Regions from separate parts of the Erwinia sp. GW821-FHT03D09 genome, predicted to be linked through region 1. Evidence: predicted binding sites of a transcription regulator. Region 1 holds the regulator's gene; each other region holds the start of a gene.
What was found. The regulator PurR, encoded in region 1, represses purine synthesis genes. The targets are predictions, from matches to a motif close to CANGCAAACGTTTGCNTG.

Region 1 (5,554 bases):
TACAAAGATGGCGCCTGCTGCTGTGCGGCAATAAATAGCACGATAACCCCCAGGCTAAAGCACAGCAGCATCCACGGCAGCAGCTGCCCGCCGGAGAAACGATTAAGCAGTGCACGGCAGCCAAAGCCACCAATCAGAAAGGCGATGGTCTGCGGCACATAGCTCAGGCCGATATCGGCAGGAGACAGACCCAGATTGCCGAGGATAAACGGTGAACCGGTCAGCCAGGCAAAGAAGCTGGCGGAGCAGGCGGCGAACACCAGCACGTTACCGCTGTATACCGGGGACTTCAGCAGCGTCAGGAAACCAGGGGCCGGACCATTGGGTGCCGCTTTCTCAGCGGATTTACGGCCAGAAAGGCGCAGCGTGGGGATCAGCAATATTACGCTAATCAGCAGCAGCGCGACAAAGATCGCTCGCCAGGAAAAATGTTCAAGTAGCCAGGCACCCAGCAGCGGTGCCAGCGCCGGTGAAAGCGCAACCAGCGGCATAATGGTGGCGAATACGCGTTTTGCCTGCTCGGCGCTGTAGCGATCGACAACCAGGGCCTGCCAGCTTACGGCTGCGGCACACACACCCACAGCCTGCAGGAAACGGAAAAACAGCAGCCACGGAGCGGAATGCACCCACATCATGGCAGCACAGCCGATAGCGAACATCCCCAGCCCCACCAGCAGCACGGGCTTGCGGCCAAGGCGGTCGGACAGTGTTCCCCAAATCAGCTGTGCGCAGGCGAAGCCGGCAAGGAAGATGCTCAGGCTGGCGCTGATAACGCCAGAACCGGTGGCAAGATCCTGCTGCATCTCACCAAAAGCGGGCAGGTACATATCGGTAGCAAGGAAACCCAGCATGCTCAGCATAGCCAGATAAACGATAAAGAATTTTGAAGGCATAGTTTACTCGTACAGGGCAGTTTTTTATCGCAGGGAGTGTAAAGGGATGCACTTACGCTTGTGAAACGCTAATATTCGTCAGTTCCATTGAAAAAATTTGCAGGCAAAGTGATGTGGTCAGAACATTCTCTGGAAGTGATTGAAGCCGTTGCCAGAACTGGCAGCTTTACTGCCGCAGCGGCTGAGCTTCACCGCGTGCCTTCTGCGGTAAGCTATACCGTACGCCAGCTAGAGCAGTGGCTGGCCGTCAGCCTGTTTGAACGACGCCATCGCGATGTGGTGTTGACCGAGGCCGGGCGAGTATTTAGCGAGGAAGGGCGTTTTGTTATCAAAAAAATGCTTGCCACGCGTCGCCGCTGTCAGCAGGTGGCTAACGGCTGGCGAGGTCAGATTAATATCGCCGTTGACCGCATTGTCAGACCGCAGCGTACCCGCCAGCTTATCGTCGATTTCTACCGTCATTTCCCCGATATGGAACTGCATATCTTCCCTGAGGTGTTTAACGGCGTGTGGGATGCGCTGGCGGATGGCCGCGTTGATGTGGCGATTGGTGCCACCCAGGCTGTGCCGGTCGGCGGACGCTTCGCCTTCCGCGATATGGGTAGCCTTAACTGGCGCTGTGTGGTAAAGGCGGGGCATCCCCTGTTGCACCAGACAAGCCCGCTCAGCGACGATCTGCTGCGCGAATGGCCATCGCTGACGCTGGAGGACACGTCGCGATCGCTGCCAAAGCGTAATACCTGGACGCTGGATAATCAGCGTCGGCTGGTGGTTCCTGACTGGGACAGCGCGATTGACTGTCTGCGGGCCGGACTGTGCGTCGGCATGATCCCGGGGCACTTTGCCCGGGGGTGGATCGCAGAAGGGGGCGTTGCGGAACTGACGCTGGCAAACCCGTTCCCGATCAGCCCATGTTGCCTGAGCTGGTCGGAACAAAGTGCGTCACCGGCGCTGAACTGGCTGCTCGATTACGTCGGCGACAGCGATACGCTTAATGCTGAATGGCTGAGTGAACCGTCCGCCTGAGCGAACGGGATTAGCGGCGATAGTCGCGGAACGGGCCGTCGGCAACGGAGCGCCGTTCAATCAGGGACGGATGAACTTCAATGGTCTGCGGTTCTTCACGCTTGCTGGTGATGCGATCGAACAGCATATCAAACGCGGTTTCTCCCAGCCTTTCTTTCGGCTGATGCACCGTGGTCAGCGCCGGTGTGAAATAGCGGGCGTTGCGCACGTTATCATAACCGATCACCGAAATATCCTGCGGAACGCGCAGGCCCATCTCATCTGCGGCACAAATTGCGCCCATAGCCATCACGTCGCCGCCGCAGAAGATGGCAGTAGGGCGCTGTTTCTGCCCCAGAATCTGCTGCATGGCGCGATAACCGGATTCAGGTTCAAAGTCGCCCTGGACCAGCCACTCTTCGCGCAGGGTAATCCCGGCTTCGTTCAGCGCTTTGAGGAATCCGGCATGGCGTCCGCCGCCGGTGTTGCGCTCCAGCTGTCCAGGAATGGCACCGATATCACGGTGACCACGCTCAATAAGATAACGCCCGGCCAGATAGCCGCCTTCAAAGGCGTTATCCAGTACTGTATCGGTGAAATCACCGCGCGATTCGCCCCAGTCCATCACCACCATCGGGATATTGCGGTGGTCTTCCAGCATCGAGATTAATGAATCCGGATACTCAGAGCACATTACCAGCAGCCCGTCCACGCGCTTCTGCGCCATCATCGACAGGTAAGCCTGCTGTTTGTGCAGGTCGTTGTGCGCATTCCCAAGGATCAGGGTATAGCCTTTGGCAAAGCAGCGGTTTTCCACGGCTTCAATAATTTCGGCAAAATAGGGCGCTTCGCTGGATGTTGCCAGCAGGCCGATGGTTTTGGTGTGGTTAACCTTCAGACTACGTGCCACGGCGCTGGGGGAATAGTGCAATTCCTTAATTGCTGCCCACACGGCTTCACGAGTCTCTTCGGCTACAAAGCGCGTTTTATTAATTACGTGGGAAACCGTGGTTGTTGAAACCCCGGCTCGCTTTGCCACATCCTTAATTGTTGCCATTAAACTTATGCTCCTGGTGTTATCGTAACTATTTGATAACAGGTTGGTTAAACGTTTGCCTGGGTGCGGCCTTTTCCCGCCAGACCAAAGTGGTTTAGATGTTGCCGCAACGGGTCGGAAAGGGGAAAAAATCGTCCGTAGAGTGACTGCAGAGCTGGCAAAAACCGTTTCCGCTGCTGTTGCGCAACGGAAAAGAGGAATTCTAACAAGGCTGCGCAGAGAAAACGAGATTTTTACGGGGAACTGTGAGAAAATCTTTGTGCATACATTTTACAGGGTTATTAAGGAGAGACGATGAGTACCGATCTGAAATTCTCACTGCTGACCACGGTGGGTGCGCTACTGATGATTATTGCATTTAGCTTCACGGCTATTCTGTACTAAGAAAATCGGGAGGAGCATGGCTCCTCCCGATTAGCAATGAGTCCTGACGGTCCGCGTTGCGCAATCAGCGAATCGTTTTCGGCGTCATCATTCGGCGTGCACCAATGTAATGCTCCTGCCAGTAATCATCGCCCAGCGTGCTTACCTGAATATCTTTGCCGGTTCTCGGTGACTGAATGAATTTCCCACCGCCAAGATAAACGCCAACGTGATCGGCAGTACCGCGTCCGCTGATGCGGAAGAACACCAAATCGCCTTTTTCCAGCTTGTCGCGTTTGATTGGTGCAGCATCACGCAGGTGATACATCTCATTCGCCGTGCGCGGGATCTTAAACTTCACCAGGTCTTTATAGGCGTACCACACCAGGCCGCTACAGTCGAAACCGGTCGAGGGTGAGGCGCCGCCCCACTGGTAGGGTTTACCTAACTGGCCCATCAGCTTGTTCATCGCTGTTTCACGCGCTTTCTGATAGCGTGCGCGGTGTGCCTTGCTCAACTTCAACGGCGATTCAGGGGACTCAACTTCACCATTCTCGATAGCGCGCAGCGTGCCTTTCTTACCTTTTTTCGTCTGCAAAGAGGCGAGACGCTCGCGACCATAGCGCTTTTTCTCCATCTTGCCGATGCGGGTGGTTTTCACTTCGCGTGAAGCGGTGGCTTCCTGGCTCTTCTTCAGTTTTGCCTTCTGGGTAGCAGAAACTTTGTTTTTCTTAAGCGCTGGCGCTTTGTTTTTTTTAATGAGAGGTTCTTTGACTTTCTTCGTGGCGGCAGCTTTCACCGGGCGACGCTTGCGGCGTTCATCTTTACGCGCAGAGTTGTGGTCAACTTTATGTTGGTTAGCGTTAACGGGAGCATGAGGCGATGCATGCGCCATATTAAAGAACAGCTGGGCAAGGGCCAGCATGCTAAGCGTGATGATTAAACGCAACGTTCCCATTAACAGTTAAACTCAGTGTAATGACCGCATGGCAATCGAAAAAGAATTCTGCAATTTGCAGGGGTTAGGGCAATTCTAATCTAACTTCTTAACAAAAGGTAAGGTGTTTTTTGTTTCAATAAGACAGATTAAGTAAATGATGAATTATTAAGCGTAATCAGCTGTTTAACTCAACAAAAAAAAGTAATCTAACATCGAGAAACGCTGCAACGATGATAGGAAAATGTTATTTTGTTTTCATAATTTTGCATTTTGTTGCGTTCTGTTCATCAGCGCTGCGTAAAATGTCGTTTTCAACGGCGGAGCAGAATCGCTACAATAACTAAACACGAAGTATCGTACTGAGGAAGTCATTTATGAGTACTGTTGAAAAAATTCAGCGTCAGATCGCAGAAAACCCAATCCTGCTGTATATGAAAGGTTCTCCAAAGCTGCCAAGCTGTGGTTTCTCCGCACAGGCCGTACAGGCTCTTTCCGCCTGTGGTGAACGTTTTGCCTACGTTGATATCCTGCAGAACCCGGATATTCGTGCAGAAATGCCGGCCTACGCTAACTGGCCTACCTTCCCACAGCTGTGGGTTGACGGCGAGCTGGTCGGTGGCTGCGATATCATTATCGAAATGTTCCAGCGCGGTGAACTGCAGCAGCTGATCAAAGAGACTGCGCAGAAATACCCTGCACCAGCTGCTGAATAAGCCGCTGGCAATAAAAAACCCTGCATCGCAGGGTTTTTTTTGTCTGCGCGGTAGTTAATGCACGCCGCAAAGTCAATACGGTTCAGGACTCTGCTTCCGGCACCGCAAGCGGCCAGCCGCCCAGACGTTTCCAGCGGTTGACCAGCTCACAGAATAAATCTGCCGTTTGCGTGGTGTCGTACAGCGCAGAGTGCGCCTGACTACTGTCAAAGGTGATTCCGGCCGCGATACAGGCTTTGGCCAGCACGGTTTGCCCAACCACCAGCCCGCTGAGTGCAGCGGTATCGAAGGTGACAAACGGATGGAAGGGATTACGCTTCAGGCTGGCACGCTCGGCGGCGGCGTTCATAAAATTCAGATCGAATGTAGCGTTATGCGCCACCATAATGGCTCGGCTGCATCCGGTGTCCTTAATCCCTTTACGAACCAGCTTAAAAATGGCGTGCAGCGCTTCATACTCGCTGACGGCACCGCGCAGGGGATTGCTGGGATCGATGCCGTTAAAGGCCAGCGCTTCCGGCTGTAAAACTGAACCGACAAAAGGCTCTACGTGAAAATGCAGGGTTTCATCTTTCTCCAGCCA
Region 2 (5,554 bases), on a different contig from region 1:
GCGGGTCAAAGACTATATCGCAATTCCCAAAGCTAACGGCTATCAGTCGCTACATACCTCAATGATCGGCCCACACGGTGTGCCGGTGGAAGTCCAGATCCGTACTGAAGATATGGATCAGATGGCAGAGATGGGTGTGGCAGCGCACTGGGCTTATAAAGAACAGGGCGAAAGCAGCACAACCGCACAAATTCGCGCCCAGCGCTGGCTGCAAAGCCTGCTGGAGCTGCAGCAAAGTGCCGGGAGCTCCTTTGAATTTATTGAGAGCGTTAAATCCGACCTGTTCCCGGATGAAATTTACGTGTTCACCCCGGAAGGGCGCATTGTTGAACTCCCCGCCGGAGCAACACCGGTCGATTTCGCCTATGCGGTACATACCGATATTGGCCATGCCTGTGTCGGGGCCCGCGTCGATCGCCAGCCTTATCCACTGTCACAATCGCTGACCAGCGGACAAACGGTAGAGATTATTACCGCGCCGGGCGCTCGTCCGAATGCGGCATGGTTGAACTTTGTCGTTAGTTCGAAAGCACGAGCAAAAATTCGCCAGCTGCTGAAAAATCTCAAGCGTGATGACTCCGTCAGCCTGGGCCGACGCTTACTAAACCATGCTCTCGGCGGTAGCCGCAAGCTGGCCGAAATCCCTGAAGCCAATATTCAACACGAACTTGAGCGGATGAAGCTTGCTACGCTGGACGACTTGTTGGCAGAAATTGGCCTCGGTAACGCAATGAGCGTAGTCGTAGCAAAAAATCTTCAACAAAGCGATACGGCACCGGTCGAAACGCCGACATCCACACCTTCACGCAGCAAGCTACCGATTAAAGGTGCTGACGGTGTACTGATTACCTTCGCCAAGTGCTGTCGCCCGATTCCTGGTGACCCAATCGTTGCCCACGTGAGCCCGGGTAAAGGATTGGTGGTACACCATGAATCCTGCCGAAATATTCGCGGCTACCAGAAAGAGCCTGAGAAGTTTATGGCTGTTGAGTGGGACAAGGTTACCGAGCAGGAATTTGTTGCCGAAATCAAAGTGGATATGTTTAACCACCAGGGCGCGCTAGCCAATCTGACTGCGGCAATTAACACCGCGGGTTCTAATATTCAGAGCCTGAATACTGAAGAAAAAGATGGCCGCGTATACAGTGCCTTTATCCGTTTAACGGCACGCGATCGTGTTCATCTGGCTAATATTATGCGTAAAATCCGCGTAATGCCGGATGTCATCAAAGTACATCGTAACCGCAACTGAGGACAGGAGCGGAGCGCCGATCCGCTCCTGTCGCCTTTCACCCGATCGTCGATTTATCGTACCGCGACGGAATTACTATTTTCAGGGAGTTATTCTTCGCATGAATGCACAACGTTATGCCCGTATCAGTGAGATGCTTGCCGCGCGCCAGCACGATCTGACTGTCTGCATGGAGCAGGTGCACAAACCCCATAACGTTTCTGCAGTAATCCGTACTGCCGATGCCGTCGGCGTGCATGAAGTCCATGCCGTCTGGCCCGGGAGCCGTATGCGCACTATGGTGTCATCCGCCGCCGGTAGCAACAGCTGGGTACAGGTAAAAACTCACAGAACGATTTCAGAAGCCGTACAGCATCTCAAAAACCAGGATATGCAAATTCTGGCCACCAACCTGTCCGATAAAGCCGTCGATTTCCGCGAAATTGACTATACCCGCCCTACCTGTATTTTGATGGGTCAGGAAAAAACCGGTATCACCCAGGAAGCGCTGGAGCTTGCTGACCAGGATATCATCATCCCAATGATTGGTATGGTGCAGTCGCTGAACGTCTCCGTCGCATCGGCATTAATCCTGTATGAAGCACAGCGTCAGCGCCAGAATGCCGGTATGTACCAGCGTAAAGAAAGTACGCTGGCTTACGCCGAGCAGCAGCGACTGCTGTTTGAAGGCGGCTACCCGGTCCTGGCACGCGTCGCGAAGCAGAAAGGTTTACCCTATCCGGTGATCAATGACTGTGGCGAAGTGGAGGCTGACCCGGAATGGTGGGCAACCATGCAGTCAAAGGCGACGAAATAATGCAGGGCCGCCTGCTGGATGCCATTCCACTGAACACGCTCACCGGCGTGGGCGCCAGTCAGGCAGCAAAGCTGGCTAAAATTGGCCTGCTTACCATACAGGATCTTTTGTTGCATCTGCCGATGCGCTATGAAGACCGCACTCAGCTTTATACGATTAACGATCTGCTTCCGGGTATCTTTGCCACCGTTGAAGGTGACGTGCTCCACTGCGACATCAGCTTTGGCCGCCGCCGCATGCTGACCTGCCAGATTAGCGATGGAACCGGCATGCTAACACTGCGTTTCTTCAACTTTAATGCCGGAATGAAAAACAGCCTCGCAGTTGGGCGACGCGTAACCGCGTATGGTGAAATCAAACGTGGTCAGCGCGGGGCAGAAATCATCCACCCTGAGTATAAGATTCAGGGAGAACAGGGTGTCACCGGGCTACAGGAAACGCTGACCCCGGTCTACTCCACCACCGAGGGAGTCCGCCAGGCCACGCTGCGCAACCTGACCGATCAGGCCCTTGCCCTGCTGGACACCTGTGCCATCGCCGAACTGCTGCCGCCGGAACTCAGTCAGGGGCTGATTGGGCTACCGGAAGCGCTACGCATGCTGCACCGCCCGCCACCGGATATTGCACTGAGCGATCTCGACGGCGGCACGCACCCTGCGCAGCGTCGGTTGATAATGGAAGAGCTGCTGGCCCACAATCTCAGCATGCTCGCAGTACGCGCCGGGGCCCAGCGTTATCATGCACTTGCCATGACGCCTCGCCACTCGCTGAGCGATAAATTACTGGCCGCACTGCCCTTTCGTCCCACGGGCGCCCAGCAGCGGGTTGGTCATGAAATAGAAACGGACCTCGCAAAAGATTACCCGATGATGCGCCTGGTGCAGGGTGATGTCGGCTCCGGTAAAACGCTGGTCGCAGCACTGGCGGCGCTGAATGTGATTGCCTGGGGTAAGCAGGTTGCGCTGATGGCGCCGACTGAACTGCTGGCCGAACAGCATGCTAATAACTTCCGCCAGTGGTTTGCTCCGCTGGGCATTGAAGTTGGCTGGCTGGCCGGCAAGCAGAAAGGTAAGGCTCGCCTTGCCCAGCAGGAAGCGATTGCCAGCGGTCAGGTGTCGATGATTGTCGGGACGCACGCGATATTTCAGGAGCAGGTGCAGTTTAACGGCCTGGCGCTGGTCATTATCGATGAACAACATCGTTTTGGCGTTCACCAGCGTCTGGCACTGTGGGAAAAAGGCGAAGAGCAGGGATTCCATCCGCATCAGCTGATTATGACCGCCACGCCCATTCCACGTACCCTGGCGATGACCGCCTATGCCGATCTCGATACCTCCACCATCGACGAACTGCCGCCGGGCCGAACTCCCGTGACTACCGTAGCCATCCCGGATACGCGCCGTGCGGATATTATCGCCCGCGTTAAAAGCGCCTGCAGTACGGAAGGTCGCCAGGCGTACTGGGTGTGTACGCTGATTGAAGAGTCAGAGCTGCTGGAAGCCCAGGCGGCTGAAGCAACATGGGAAGAACTGAAACTGGCATTACCCGAATTACAGATTGGCCTGGTTCATGGCCGCATGAAACCGGCAGAGAAACAGGCAGTGATGCAGGCATTTAAAGCCAGTGAAATCCAGCTGCTAATTGCCACCACGGTGATTGAAGTTGGGGTTGATGTCCCCAACGCCAGCCTGATGATTATTGAAAACCCGGAACGGCTGGGTCTGGCACAGCTTCATCAGCTGCGCGGGCGCGTTGGGCGTGGTGCTGTCGCCTCTCACTGCGTACTGCTTTATAAGACACCGCTTAGCAAAACGGCACAAAAACGACTGCAGGTTCTGCGCGACAGCAATGACGGCTTTGTTATTGCCCAGTGCGATCTCGAAATACGCGGCCCCGGTGAACTGCTGGGTACGCGCCAGACAGGCAATGCCGAGTTCAAGGTGGCCGATCTCCTGCGCGACAGCGCGATGATCCCGGAAGTTCAGCGCGTGGCTCGCCATATCCACCAGTACTATCCCCAGCAGGCACAGGCCTTAATTGAACGCTGGCTTCCTGAAACCGAGCGCTATACCAACGCCTGAAGCGCGCGTCCTTATTCGCTAACTTCAGCATCAATTTTCATCATCAGCAAACGTTTGCTTTTAAACGGCAGAAGATTAAAATCGCCACTTTATTACCGCTGGAACCCCGAACATGTCCGCTGATGCCCATGAAACCGCTGCTCGCCAATCTTCTCCGGTGAGCAAAAGCGAGTTGATTTATCGTCTTGAAGATCGTCCACCGCTCCCTCAGACTCTGTTTGCCGCGTGTCAGCACCTGCTGGCGATGTTCGTTGCGGTTATTACGCCGGCATTGCTAATTTGCCAGGCCCTCGGCTTACCGGCCCAGGATACGCAACACATCATCAGCATGTCCCTGTTTGCATCCGGCGTGGCATCCATTCTGCAAATTAAAACCTGGGGACCGGTGGGTTCCGGGCTGCTCTCTATCCAGGGAACCAGTTTTAACTTTGTCTCACCGCTGATCATGGGCGGGCTGGCGCTGAAAAACGGCGGTGCTGACGTCCCGACCATGATGGCAGCACTGTTCGGCACGCTGATGCTCGCCTCCTGTACGGAAATGGCCCTGTCACGCGTTCTGCACCTCGCGCGTCGGGTCATCACCCCGCTGGTTTCCGGCATCGTGGTGATGATTATCGGTCTGTCGCTGATTCAGGTCGGTCTGACCTCTATCGGCGGTGGCTATGCGGCAATAAATGACCATACTTACGGCGCACCAAAAAATCTGCTGCTGGCCGGGGCCGTTCTGGCGGTAATCATCCTGCTTAATCGTCAGCGTAATCCCTATCTGCGTGTGGCCTCACTGGTGATTGCCATGGCGGTCGGCTATCTGGTTGCATGGGCGATGGGGATGCTGCCAGCAGATACCACACCAACTAATACTTCACTGGTGGCGATTCCGATGCCGTTCTACTACGGTCTGGGTATCGACTGGAACCTGTTAATTCCTCTGATGCTGGTATTTATGGTGACTTCTCTGGAAACCATTGGCGACATTACCGCGACCTCTGACGTTTCCGAGCAGCCGGTCAGTGGCCCACTGTATATGAAGCGACTCAAGGGTGGCGTACTGGCTAACGGCCTTAACTCCTGCGTTTCCGCGCTGTTCAATACCTTTCCAAACTCCTGCTTCGGGCAGAATAACGGCGTTATCCAGTTAACCGGTGTTGCCAGCCGCTACGTTGGTTTTGTTGTGGCACTGATGCTGATTGTGCTGGGGCTGTTCCCGGCCGTGAGTGGTTTTGTGCAGCATATTCCGGAACCGGTACTCGGCGGAGCAACAATTGTCATGTTCGGTACCATTGCCGCTTCCGGTGTACGTATCGTGTCACGTGAACCGTTAAACCGCCGCGCAATTATGATTATTGCTCTGTCGCTGGCAGTTGGCCTGGGCGTATCGCAGCAGCCGCTGATCCTGCAGTTCGCACCTGACTGGTTGAAAACGCT
Region 3 (5,554 bases), on a different contig from region 1:
ATCTGGCGCATCTGCGTGACAGCGCTGATAACACGCTGTGGTTGTTCAGTCATATCTGGCCCCGCATGGGCCAGGCAACAACGCTGAAACTTGGCGACGAGTTGGGCCAGCGCGAAATCCACCTGTTTTCCTACTTCCCTCCAGCCAGTGCCACTGAACGTTACAGGCTGGCGGTATTTCTGGCAGCGCATCTGGCATTCGAACTTGCCGCATGGCATGAGGTGGCACAGTGGTATGGGTTTGAATCAGTAAAGGGATTTTCCGAAGGCGTTTCGGCTTTTTCTCCGGAAGATCTCTATTCCAATCTGCTCGGAACCCGCATGGCGATCGATTTACTCAATGCGGGAGGTGGCGCTTCACTATCCCGCTATCAGCGAGCCATGCGAACAATGATCCCGCAGGCGCTGGACCAGCTTGAGGCAGAGTCTCCCGCCGGGACGCGCTTCCACTTCGATATGCTCGATCGTCTGTGGTGGAACAGCGCCTGTCGCCTGCCGGATAAATTTCTGCTGCGCTACCGTAACTATGATGTAAGCGAACGGCGGCTGCCTTCACGTGCACCGGAGAGTGTTCCCCCGCTCTGGCTGACGTTGCCCGACCGCTTTAATGGCATTGAACTTTCCCACTTTGGACGCCTGGAAATACGACCCGGGCGCTCAATGGCTCGTCTGCCTGTACCGGTTTCACGCTACCAGTTTTCTGATTTTCCCGCACTGGCCCGGCAGGCAAAAAAAGCCGATTTGCAGCATCTGGCCAACTTACATTACCGCTGCAACTGAGCAAAAAAACACCTTCCACGCTGTAAAGCCATAATCAAAAGTTATATTTCATTTCACTTTTTAACCTCAGCACATCAGACTTTTTTTCTACCAGCGCTCTCCTTTTCTAAAACTCGCTGCAGGCAAACGTTTAACCGCTCATTTAATCAGCGAATTAGCACTAAAACGGAAAGTTCCCTAATTCCACACGCTTTTATGTGACACTCATCACACTTTAACTGACTTGAAATGAAACAGAATTTGACAAGTGTGAGCAATCTCTATTTCCTAATGGCCGGATAACGGCACACTGCCGCAACATTACTGATGGGGATTTTCGTCATTTGCGGCGGGACCCGTTTTGAAGGCTTTACTAACCCAACCTGACCCTCGCGCTGGCAGCTGAGGATGGTCTCTGAGCATGTGGTACTATAATGAAATATAAAATTATGATGGCTGGTGCGCTGGCAGCGTTGTCTTATACCAACGTCTCTTTCGCTGATTCAAGCAGCCCTGAATACGTTTCCGACTGGTGGCACCAGAGTGTTAACGTTGTTGGAAGCTACCACACCCGTTTCGGACCGCAGCTGAACAACGACGTTTACCTGGAATATGAAGCCTTCGCGAAAAAAGACTGGTTTGATTTCTACGGCTACATCGATGTGCCTAAATTCTTCGGCGTGGGCAACGGCAACGATAAAGGTGCATGGGACAACGGTTCTCCATTTTTTATGGAAATTGAGCCGCGCTTCTCTATCGATAAGCTGACCGGCGTTAACCTGGGCTTTGGTCCATTCAAAGAGTGGTATTTCGCTAACAACTATATCTACGATATGGGTGACAACCGCGCCAATCGCCAGAATACCTGGTACATGGGCCTGGGTACCGATATCGATACGCATTCAGATGTTGGCCTGTCGCTGAACGTTTACGCAAAATATCAGTGGGCGAACTACGGCGCCGCGAATGAAAATGAGTGGGATGGCTATCGCTTCAAGGTGAAATACTTTGTGCCGATCACCAGTCTGTGGGGCGGCAACCTGAGCTATATCGGTTTCACCAACTTTGACTGGGGTTCAGATCTGGGCGACAACTCCGCGCCTGCGCGTACCAGCAACTCCATCGCCTCCAGCCATATTCTGTCACTGGGTTACGATCACTGGCACTACTCGTTCGTGGCGCGTTACTTCCACAACGGCGGCCAGTGGAACGATGGCACCGAGCTGAACTTCGGCAACGGACCGTTCCACGTTAAATCCAACGGCTTTGGCTACTACCTGGTTGTCGGTTACAACTTCTGATTGTGACAAATCGAACTGAATTCTGAATGCGCCTGCGGGCGCATTTTTTTGCGCGATTTCAGCATCCGACGGGGAAATTAGTCAAACATCCGTTCCAGATAGCGCTCGAGTGCGGCGCGCGAGCTGAAGCCGTAGGGTATGCCATAATGATCGTTTGTGTCGCCCACCAGGTACATCGGGAAGCGGACGTAATGTTCGCAGGTTTTTATATCAGATGCCGGTACCGCAATCGCCTGGCTTTTCTCTTTCAGTGTCGGATGGATAACCAGCGCCGTACGACCTAAACGCGCCTCACGATTAACATAGACGTAGTTTTCACCCCGACTGTAACCGTAACTTTTGGCAGTGACCGTATCCATCTCAAATCCCGCCTTTTCCAGTACGCGAGCTACCTCATCAGGTCGTAAATACATGCTTTTTCCTCTGTGTCTGCAAACCCCGCAACCTTACCTCAGGCCACATAGCCAGTGCTTTCGGAATAATCCAAAACGCAGGTTTTCAGCGTTGCCGATTTTTAGCCTGTCCTATACTTAATAGTACATTTCAGAATTAGGGAGCGAAAATGTTCAACCGGACTGCGAAAAATAACGATATTGATCTGAGTGAAGATGTATCACTGCTGGCAGATACCCTTGATGACCTGCTGAAATCCTACGGCAGTAAAGCAAAGGATGACGTGGAAGGTGCTAAAAGCCGTGCTGAAACACTGCTAAAAGAGACCCGGGCCAAACTGCAGGGCCACAATCGGGTGACTCAGACTGCAAGGGATGCTGGCGCTCAGGTGAACACTTATGTACGCGATAAACCCTGGCACGGCGTGGGGATCGGTACCGCTGTCGGTGTACTGATCGGCGCATTAATCGCCACCAGCACAACCCGCCGTTAGTACCGTTTATTTTTTGAACAAATGCTCGCAGATCATAGTGCGGGCATTATTTTTATCTGCGCAAAACCTTGTGCCATAAGGCTTGTGAGCATCCTGGCTAAATAAATACGCTTTTCCTATATCTTGTGTGGTTGCTTTTTATGGCCACTATATCTAGTATTCACTTCATCAAGACCACGCAACATGGTGTGGCAGTGGCGGCGCGACTCGGGCAGTAATTTCCGCGCCAGATACTTAGTTAATCAGCCCGCAAGGTGAATACGAATCATGCGCATTATTATTTACACTAAAAATAATTGTGTCCAGTGCAACGCGACAAAAAATGCGATGGATAAGAAAGGGATCGACTATCAGCTGATCAACCTCGATAGCGAACCCGCTCACGTAGAAACTCTTAAATCCCTTGGTTATCGCCAGGTCCCGGTCGTCATGGCCGAGCAGGATCACTGGAGCGGCTTCCGCCCTGATAAGATTCAGGCACTGAGCCATCTGGCAGCCGTCCGGGGTTAAGGCGATGACTATGCTGGTCTATTTCTCCAGCCAGTCGGAAAACACCCATCGCTTCATCACCCGCTTAAACCTGCCGGCGCGACGTATTCCGTTAGACAGCGCTCAGCGCCTGCAGGTAGACCAGCCTTATATACTGATAGTGCCCAGCTACGGCGGCGGCACCAGTCATGGTGCGGTGCCTAAGCAGGTGATTCAATTTCTTAATGATACCAATAATCGTCAGCTTATCCGCGGCGTGATTGCTGCTGGAAACCGTAACTTCGGTGAGGCCTACTGCCTCGCTGGCGACATTATTGCGCGTAAATGTCAGGTGCCCTACCTCTATCGCTTTGAGCTGATGGGTACCGCAGACGATATCGCTAACGTTTACAAGGGAGTAACCGAATTTTGGCAACGACAGACAGCACCCTCATAGAGGCCGCAGCGGCCGCCCCTGATTATCACGCGCTCAATGCGATGCTGAATCTGTATGATGCCGCAGGCAACATCCAGTTTGAGAAAGATCGCGAAGCCACGCGTCAGTATTTTATTCAGCACGTTATTCCCAATAGCGTGCAGTTCGCCTCGGTGGCCGAGCGTTTACAGTATCTGGTCGCTGAAGGTTACTACGAAGCCGACGTGCTCAATGCCTATCCGTTCGATTTCGTCTGCGCGCTGTTCGAGCAGGCTTATTCGCGCCGCTTCCGCTTCCAGACTTTCCTGGGTGCCTGGAAGTTCTATACCAGCTACACGCTGAAAACCTTCGACGGTAAGCGCTACCTTGAGGGCTTTACCGAGCGCGTGTGCATGGTGGCGCTGACCCTGGCTCAGGGTGACCAGGCGCTGGCGCTGGCGCTGAGCGATGAAATTCTCGCCGGACGCTTCCAGCCCGCCACGCCAACCTTCCTGAACTGCGGCAAGCAGCAGCGCGGCGAGCTGGTTTCCTGCTTCCTGCTGCGTATTGAAGACAATATGGAGTCGATTGGCCGTGCGGTAAACTCGGCGCTCCAGCTCTCCAAGCGCGGCGGTGGCGTGGCGTTCCTGCTCTCCAACCTGCGTGAGTCCGGTGCGCCGATTAAGCGCATCGAAAACCAGTCATCCGGGGTGATCCCGGTGATGAAGATGCTGGAAGATGCCTTCTCCTACGCCAATCAGCTGGGCGCACGCCAGGGTGCCGGTGCCGTATATCTGAACGCCCATCACCCGGATATTCTGCGTTTTCTGGACACCAAGCGCGAAAACGCCGATGAAAAAATCCGTATCAAAACACTTTCGCTCGGCGTAGTGATTCCGGATGTGACCTTCCAACTGGCGAAAGACAATCAGCCAATGGCGCTGTTCTCCCCGTATGACGTCGAGCGTATCTACGGACTGCCATTTGCCGATATCAGCATCAGCGAGAAATATGACGAAATGCTGGCCGACGAGCGCATTCGTCGTACCTTTATCAATCCGCGCGAATTCTTCCAGACGCTGGCTGAAATTCAGTTTGAGTCCGGCTACCCGTACATCATGTTTGAAGATACGGTCAACCGCGCCAACCCGATTCACGGCCGCATAAATATGAGCAACCTGTGCTCGGAGATCCTGCAGGTCAATACGCCGACCGAATACAACGACGATCTCAGCTATCGCCGCATCGGTAAGGATATTTCCTGCAACCTGGGCTCGCTGAATATTGCCCATGCGATGGACTCAGAGGACTTCGCGCGTACGGTAGAAATCGCCGTGCGCGGCCTGACGGCGGTTTCCGATCAGAGCCACATCGGCTCGGTGCCTTCCGTTGAGCAGGGGAATGCACTGTCACACGCTATCGGCCTGGGACAGATGAACCTGCACGGCTATCTGGCGCGTGAGCGCATTCAGTACGGCAGTGAAGAAGGGCTGGATTTTACTAATATCTACTTCTATACCATCACCTATCACGCGCTGCGCACGTCGAACCTGCTGGCGCGCGAGCGCGGTACCACCTTCAGCGGTTTTAGTGATTCACGCTATGCCAGCGGTGAGTATTTCAACCAGTACGTTGAGCAGAGCTGGCTGCCGCGCACCGCACGCGTCGCGGCCCTGTTTGCCGATGCCGGTATAGAAATCCCAACCCGCGAACAGTGGCAGACGCT
Region 4 (5,554 bases), on a different contig from region 1:
GTGAATCTGCACCGACGGCATTCAGCATGGTGGCCTGCTGCTCTGGCGACGGTCCGATGTGGCGTTCAATAAACGCGCCGTGATGTTCAAGCTGGCTGAGAGTCTGGGTCATGAGCGGTAAATCCTGCTTCGGGCTTATTGCGACAAAAGGGTTACCGGTGATGGCTCACCGGCGTTGTCAGCGGCGAGGGCTGAAATCGTTACGCCCTCGCCGCGACCGGTTAAGGCATTACTCTTCGATAGACGCCTGATAGTCGGCGGCGCTGAGCAAATCATTCAGTTCGGACTCATTGCTGGCTTTGATTTTGAACAGCCAGCCGTCGCTGTAAGGATCGCTGTTAACCAGCTCCGGCGAGGATTCCAGCTCGCTGTTAACAGCAATGATTTCACCACTCAGGGGCGCATAGATATCGGACGCCGCCTTAACGGACTCCGCTACCGCGCAGTCATCACCCTGGGCGTAGGTATTCCCGACTTCCGGCAGATCAACAAACACCATGTCACCCAGCAGTTCCTGAGCGTGTTCGGTGATACCTACGGTGTAGCTGCCATCGGCTTCTTTGCGCACCCATTCATGGCTGTCACGATATTTCAGATCGGTTGGTACATTGCTCATCGACATTCTCCAAAAAAGATAATTCCGTTAAACGCTCATGCCGCGGGTGCGTTTGCAGCCCCTGCCCGGCACGGACAGAACGGGTAGATTCAGATTTATTTTGTTACCGGTTTACTGGCGCGGACAAAAACAGGTTTAGTGACCTGCACCGGCACTTCGCGGTTGCGAATTTGTACAATGGCCTGTTCACCGAATCCGGCGGGAACTCGTGCCAGCGCAATGCTGTAGCCCAGCGTTGGGGAGAACGATCCGCTGGTGATAATGCCTTCACGCAGGTTACCGTCAGCGTCAGTGAAACGTACCGGCAGTTCGTTACGCAGTACGCCTTTTTCGGTCATCACCAGCCCAACCAGCTGCTCGGTGCCGGTTTTGCGCTGGGATTCGAGGGCTTCACGGCCAATAAATTCCCGGTCGGCAGGCTCCCACGCAATGGTCCAGCCCATATTGGCCGCCAGCGGAGAGACGCTTTCGTCCATCTCCTGACCGTACAGATTCATACCCGCTTCCAGTCGGAGCGTGTCGCGTGCGCCAAGACCTGCGGGCTTAACGCCTGCCGCCAGCAGCCCTTGCCAGAACGACACCACCTGGTCAGACGGCAAGGCAATTTCATAGCCCGCTTCACCGGTATAACCAGTGGTGGCGATAAACAGATCGCCCGCCTGCACGCCGAAGAACGGCTTCATACCGCTGACCGCCGCGCGCTGAGCCTCATCAAAAAGCGTCTGCGCTTTCTGCTGGGCATTCGGGCCCTGCACCGCGACCAGCGCTAAATCATCACGCTCGTTGATTTCGATGCCGTAAGGTGCCGCGTGTTCAGAGATCCATGCCAGATCCTTTTCGCGGGTAGCGGAGTTCACCACCAGTCGGAAAAAGTCTTCGCGCATAAAGTAAACAATCAGATCGTCGATAACGCCAGCGGAAGCATTCAGCATGCCGGTGTAAAGCGCTTTGCCCGGCTGTGTCAGTTTTGCCACGTCGTTCGCCAGCAGATAGCGCAGGAACTCCCGCGTGCGGGCACCATGCAGATCGACAATGGTCATATGCGAAACGTCGAACATTCCGGCATCGGTACGCACCGCATGATGCTCATCAATCTGTGAACCGTAATGCAGCGGCATCATCCAACCGTGAAAGTCCACCATGCGCGCACCGCAGGCTTGATGCTGTTCGAACAACGGGGTTTGCTGAGTCATAGTCTTCCTGTGCTGTCTGTCCGCCATCCTTGTGGATGCAGAGTGATTGACGCGCCTGTTTACCGCTCGTTAGCGGTCTGACGCAAACGTTATCTTGGCTTTGAAGTTACCACCGAAAATGGCAATTAACCATAAGTTAAACGGGGTCGAAATCACAGTTCAGCAATAAAGCCCCCGCACTCACTACCAGTATCAATCGCTACTTAATTGAAAAAATTAACACAAAAACAATAATAAATAGCCTTCAATGCAGATGAATCGCAAAGATTCCGCATTCGATGTATAAAAAACGACTCCGGGAATTTTCTTATCGCATTAGTAAAAATAATGCGAATGAATGCGTAAAATTAGAATAATTCAAACGAAGCACAATGATGGGGCGGCGGGTGCACCATTGGTGCAAGCGGGATTAAAAAGAGGGAATTCGGCGATGCAGAAGTGACTAAGCAAACCGGCGACTCCCTCGAACGGGCAATCCGCAGCGCTGAACGGAATGAGGAAGCCAGTATGAGCCAGCAGGACGCTGGCGAAAGGGGTAGCCGGGGCAGGACGCTCCGTCTGCTCCGGTACGAAGGCTGACGAGTGAAGTGAAGGCATCGCGCAAAGCGCGACGCGAGGACCGCCCGGGCGAGGGAGCCGCCGGTTAGCGTGAGCACCGCATCAAGAAAACAACACGGTTAACACTCCCATAAAGCATTCAGCTCCCTGTCAGAGTCGGAACAAACCAGAGTCTCGACCCGTTAACGCAGCCACTCGGGCAAATCATGCAGCCCCATCGCCTGCTTCAGCAACTTCGGCTTTACGCCAGGCAGCTTATCCGCAAGCGCCAGCCCGACATCGCGCAACAGCTTTTTCGCCGGATTATCACCGTCAAACAGTTCGCGGAAACCCTGCATGCTGGCCAGCATCAGTGCCGCGCTGTGCTTGCGGTTGCGCTCATAGCGCCTGAGATACAGATGCTCACCGATATCCCGCCCCTGCTGATGCAGGCGCCGAATTTCGCCAATTAGCTCAGCGGCATCCATAAAGCCAAGATTCACACCCTGGCCCGCCAGCGGGTGGATAGTGTGGGCAGCATCGCCCACCAGCGCCAGGCGATGGGCGGCAAAACTGCGCGCAAAGCGCCCCATCAGCGGGAATACCTGACGATCGCTTTCCAGCTCGCACAGCCCCAGACGCAGATCAAAATGCACCGACAGCTGCTGGTTAAACACCTCTTCCGGCATTGATTGCAGGCGAGTGGCTTCCTGCGGCGGTAGCGACCAGACAATAGAGCACAAATGCGGATCGCTCAGCGGCAGGAAGGCCAGAATACCTTCGCCGTGGAATACCTGCCGGGCCACCGCATCATGCGGCTTCTCGGTACGAATATTAGCGACCAGCGCATGATGCTGATAATCCCAGAAGGTTAACGGAATATCCGCTTTGTTCCGCAGCCACGAGTTCGCACCGTCGGCGGCCACCAGCAGACGGGCGGTCATCATGCTGCCGTCTTTCAGCGTCACAAACGCTTCGTTATCGCCAAAAGCAACCTGCTGCAGTTCAGCTGGCGAAATCAGCGTGATATCGCTCAGGCTCTCTGCATGCTGCCACAGCGCCTGGTGAATCACCCGGTTTTCAATAATGTGCCCCAGATGCGGCAGGCCCTGCTGTTCATCGTCAAAGGTGATATGACCAAAGCTATCGCGATCCCAGACTTCCATGCCGTGATAGGCGCTGGCACGCGTGGCAAGGATCGTGTTCCAGACGCCAAGATGCTGCAGCAGCCTCTCGCTGGCGGCGTTAATGGCCGAAACGCGCAGCGCATGGGGCGCATCAGCGGCAGCGGCAACCGGCGCTTCGCGCTCCAGCACCGCCACGCGCAGGCCACTCCCCTGCAGGCCACAGGCCACCGCAAGACCAACCATACCGCCACCGGCGACGATGACATCAAATGTTTGCATTACTGCTTTCTCCTCAACGCTTAACCCAGCCTAACGTGCGCTCAGCCAGCAAATTACGTAATGGCGGCAGATGATCCATCGCCAGCAGCCCAAGATTGCGCCCTATCGTTAGCGACATATAGCGATTGGCAAACAGCCGGACCAGACCATCGGTCACACCAATCGTGGCCTGAACATCCGGCTGGCGGCGCTGTTGATAATGATGCAGGGTGGCATAATCGCCCACGCCCTGCCCACTGCGCCAGGCGGCAGCCACCGTTTCGGCCAGTGACATCACATCGCGAATACCCAGATTGAATCCCTGCCCGGCAATAGGGTGCAGCGTCTGGGCGGCGTTGCCCACCAGCGCAAGGCGGTGAGAAATATGCTGTGAAGCGGTTTGCAGCTGTAGCGGATAGCTGTGGCGCTGACCAACCTGAGTGAATCGCCCCAGACGCCAGCCGAAAGCGCGCTGAAGCTCGCTGAGAAAGCGCTGATCGCTCCAGCCGTCAACTGCGCTTTTCTGTGCCAGCGGATGACACCAGACCAAAGAGCTGCGCCCGCCAGACATCGGCAGCAGTGCCAGCGGGCCGTGTTCGGTAAATCGCTCAAACGCCTGCCCGCCGTGTGGTAGCTGGGTGGAGACATTGGCAATCACCGCCACCTGCTGATAGTTATCGCTGTTCCACTGCATCCCACAGGCCGCCGCGACTTTTGAACGCGTACCATCAGCCGCCACCAGTAAGTCGGCATCCAGCACGTCGCCGTTGTCCAGCGTAACGCTAACCTGCTGCTGCGTACGCGCGACGTTCGCCACGGTATTCGGGCAGCACAGCGTGATGCCGGGTGCCTGCTTAAGCCGGGCAAACAGCCGCTGCCCAACGTCGTGCAGTTCCACCACGTGGCCCAGCGCCGAAACGCCATAGTCGGCAGCATCCAGTGAAACAAAACTGGCATGGCCGCGATCGCTCACGTGAACGTGGGTTATCGGCGTGGCACAAGACTCCAGCGCCGACCATAAATTGATCGCCGCCAGCTGCTGGCTGGTGCCTTCCGCCAGCGCAATAGCCCGCCCGTCAAAACCCGGATGCGTCCGGCTTTCAGGTTCCCTGGCTTCAACCAGCGTCACCGCCAGCTGTCCCTGTGTCAGATGGGAGATCGCCAGAGCCAGTGTCGCGCCGGCCATTCCTCCCCCTGCAATTATTATGCTCATTGCTGCTTCGCTGCCGCCATCAGTGCTTCAATTTCATCGGCATCTTTTACTACCGTATCGGTCAGATTTTCGTTGCCGTCCGCGGTGATAATGATGTCATCCTCAATGCGAATGCCGATACCGCGATACTGAGCGGGGACATCGGCATCCGGTGCGATATACAGACCCGGCTCAATGGTCAGTACCATGCCCGGTTCGAGAAGCCGATCGCGGTCCACGCCGTAATGGCCGACGTCATGCACGTCCAGCCCCAGCCAGTGGCTGAGGCCGTGCATAAAGAACGGGCGATGCGCCTGTTCGGCAATCAGCGTATCAACATCGCCGTGCAGAATGCCCAGATCCACCAACCCGCTGACCATAATCGTCACCACTTCCGCCGTCACTTCACGAATGCTGGTGCCGGGGCGATACAGCGCCAGCGCTTTATACAACGAGGCGAGAACGATGTCGTAGATTTCACGCTGCGGCGCGGTGAATTTACCGCCAACCGGGAAGGTACGGGTAATATCACCGGCGTACCCCTGATATTCACAGCCGGCATCGATCAGCACCAGCTGGCCATCGCGCATCTGACTTTCGTTTTCGGTGTAGTGCAGAATGCAGCCGTTTT

Region 2: a site for PurR is predicted at 4,173-4,190, ahead of AC07U6_RS15655 (nucleobase:cation symporter-2 family protein). Genes of this name have one in related genera too.
Region 3: a site for PurR is predicted at 899-916, ahead of AC07U6_RS20135 (nucleoside-specific channel-forming protein Tsx). Genes of this name have one in related genera too.
Region 4: a site for PurR is predicted at 1,889-1,906, ahead of gcvT (glycine cleavage system aminomethyltransferase GcvT). Genes of this name have one in related genera too.

What each region holds. Positions count from the first base shown of each region.
Region 1 covers NZ_JBWKUK010000001.1:99,817-105,370, forward strand. The annotation lists gene punC (purine nucleoside transporter PunC) at 1-893, opposite strand, end outside; gene punR (DNA-binding transcriptional activator PunR) at 1,005-1,919, shown strand; gene purR (HTH-type transcriptional repressor PurR) at 1,930-2,955, opposite strand; gene cydH (cytochrome bd-I oxidase subunit CydH) at 3,250-3,339, shown strand; gene AC07U6_RS00545 (C40 family peptidase) at 3,404-4,267, opposite strand; gene AC07U6_RS00550 (Grx4 family monothiol glutaredoxin) at 4,633-4,971, shown strand; gene rnt (ribonuclease T) at 5,054-5,554, opposite strand, start outside.
Region 2 covers NZ_JBWKUK010000015.1:31,022-36,575, reverse strand. The annotation lists gene spoT (bifunctional GTP diphosphokinase/guanosine-3',5'-bis pyrophosphate 3'-pyrophosphohydrolase) at 1-1,252, shown strand, start outside; gene trmH (tRNA (guanosine(18)-2'-O)-methyltransferase TrmH) at 1,353-2,048, shown strand; gene recG (ATP-dependent DNA helicase RecG) at 2,048-4,129, shown strand; gene AC07U6_RS15655 (nucleobase:cation symporter-2 family protein) at 4,242-5,554, shown strand, end outside.
Region 3 covers NZ_JBWKUK010000024.1:42,732-48,285, reverse strand. The annotation lists gene AC07U6_RS20140 (DUF4056 domain-containing protein) at 1-779, shown strand, start outside; gene AC07U6_RS20135 (nucleoside-specific channel-forming protein Tsx) at 1,193-2,059, shown strand; gene AC07U6_RS20130 (DUF2002 family protein) at 2,137-2,472, opposite strand; gene AC07U6_RS20125 (DUF883 family protein) at 2,622-2,945, shown strand; gene nrdH (glutaredoxin-like protein NrdH) at 3,213-3,455, shown strand; gene nrdI (class Ib ribonucleoside-diphosphate reductase assembly flavoprotein NrdI) at 3,460-3,870, shown strand; gene nrdE (class 1b ribonucleoside-diphosphate reductase subunit alpha) at 3,843-5,554, shown strand, end outside.
Region 4 covers NZ_JBWKUK010000006.1:183,538-189,091, forward strand. The annotation lists gene gcvP (aminomethyl-transferring glycine dehydrogenase) at 1-112, opposite strand, end outside; gene gcvH (glycine cleavage system protein GcvH) at 230-616, opposite strand; gene gcvT (glycine cleavage system aminomethyltransferase GcvT) at 712-1,809, opposite strand; gene ubiI (FAD-dependent 2-octaprenylphenol hydroxylase) at 2,550-3,752, opposite strand; gene ubiH (2-octaprenyl-6-methoxyphenyl hydroxylase) at 3,766-4,944, opposite strand; gene pepP (Xaa-Pro aminopeptidase) at 4,941-5,554, opposite strand, start outside.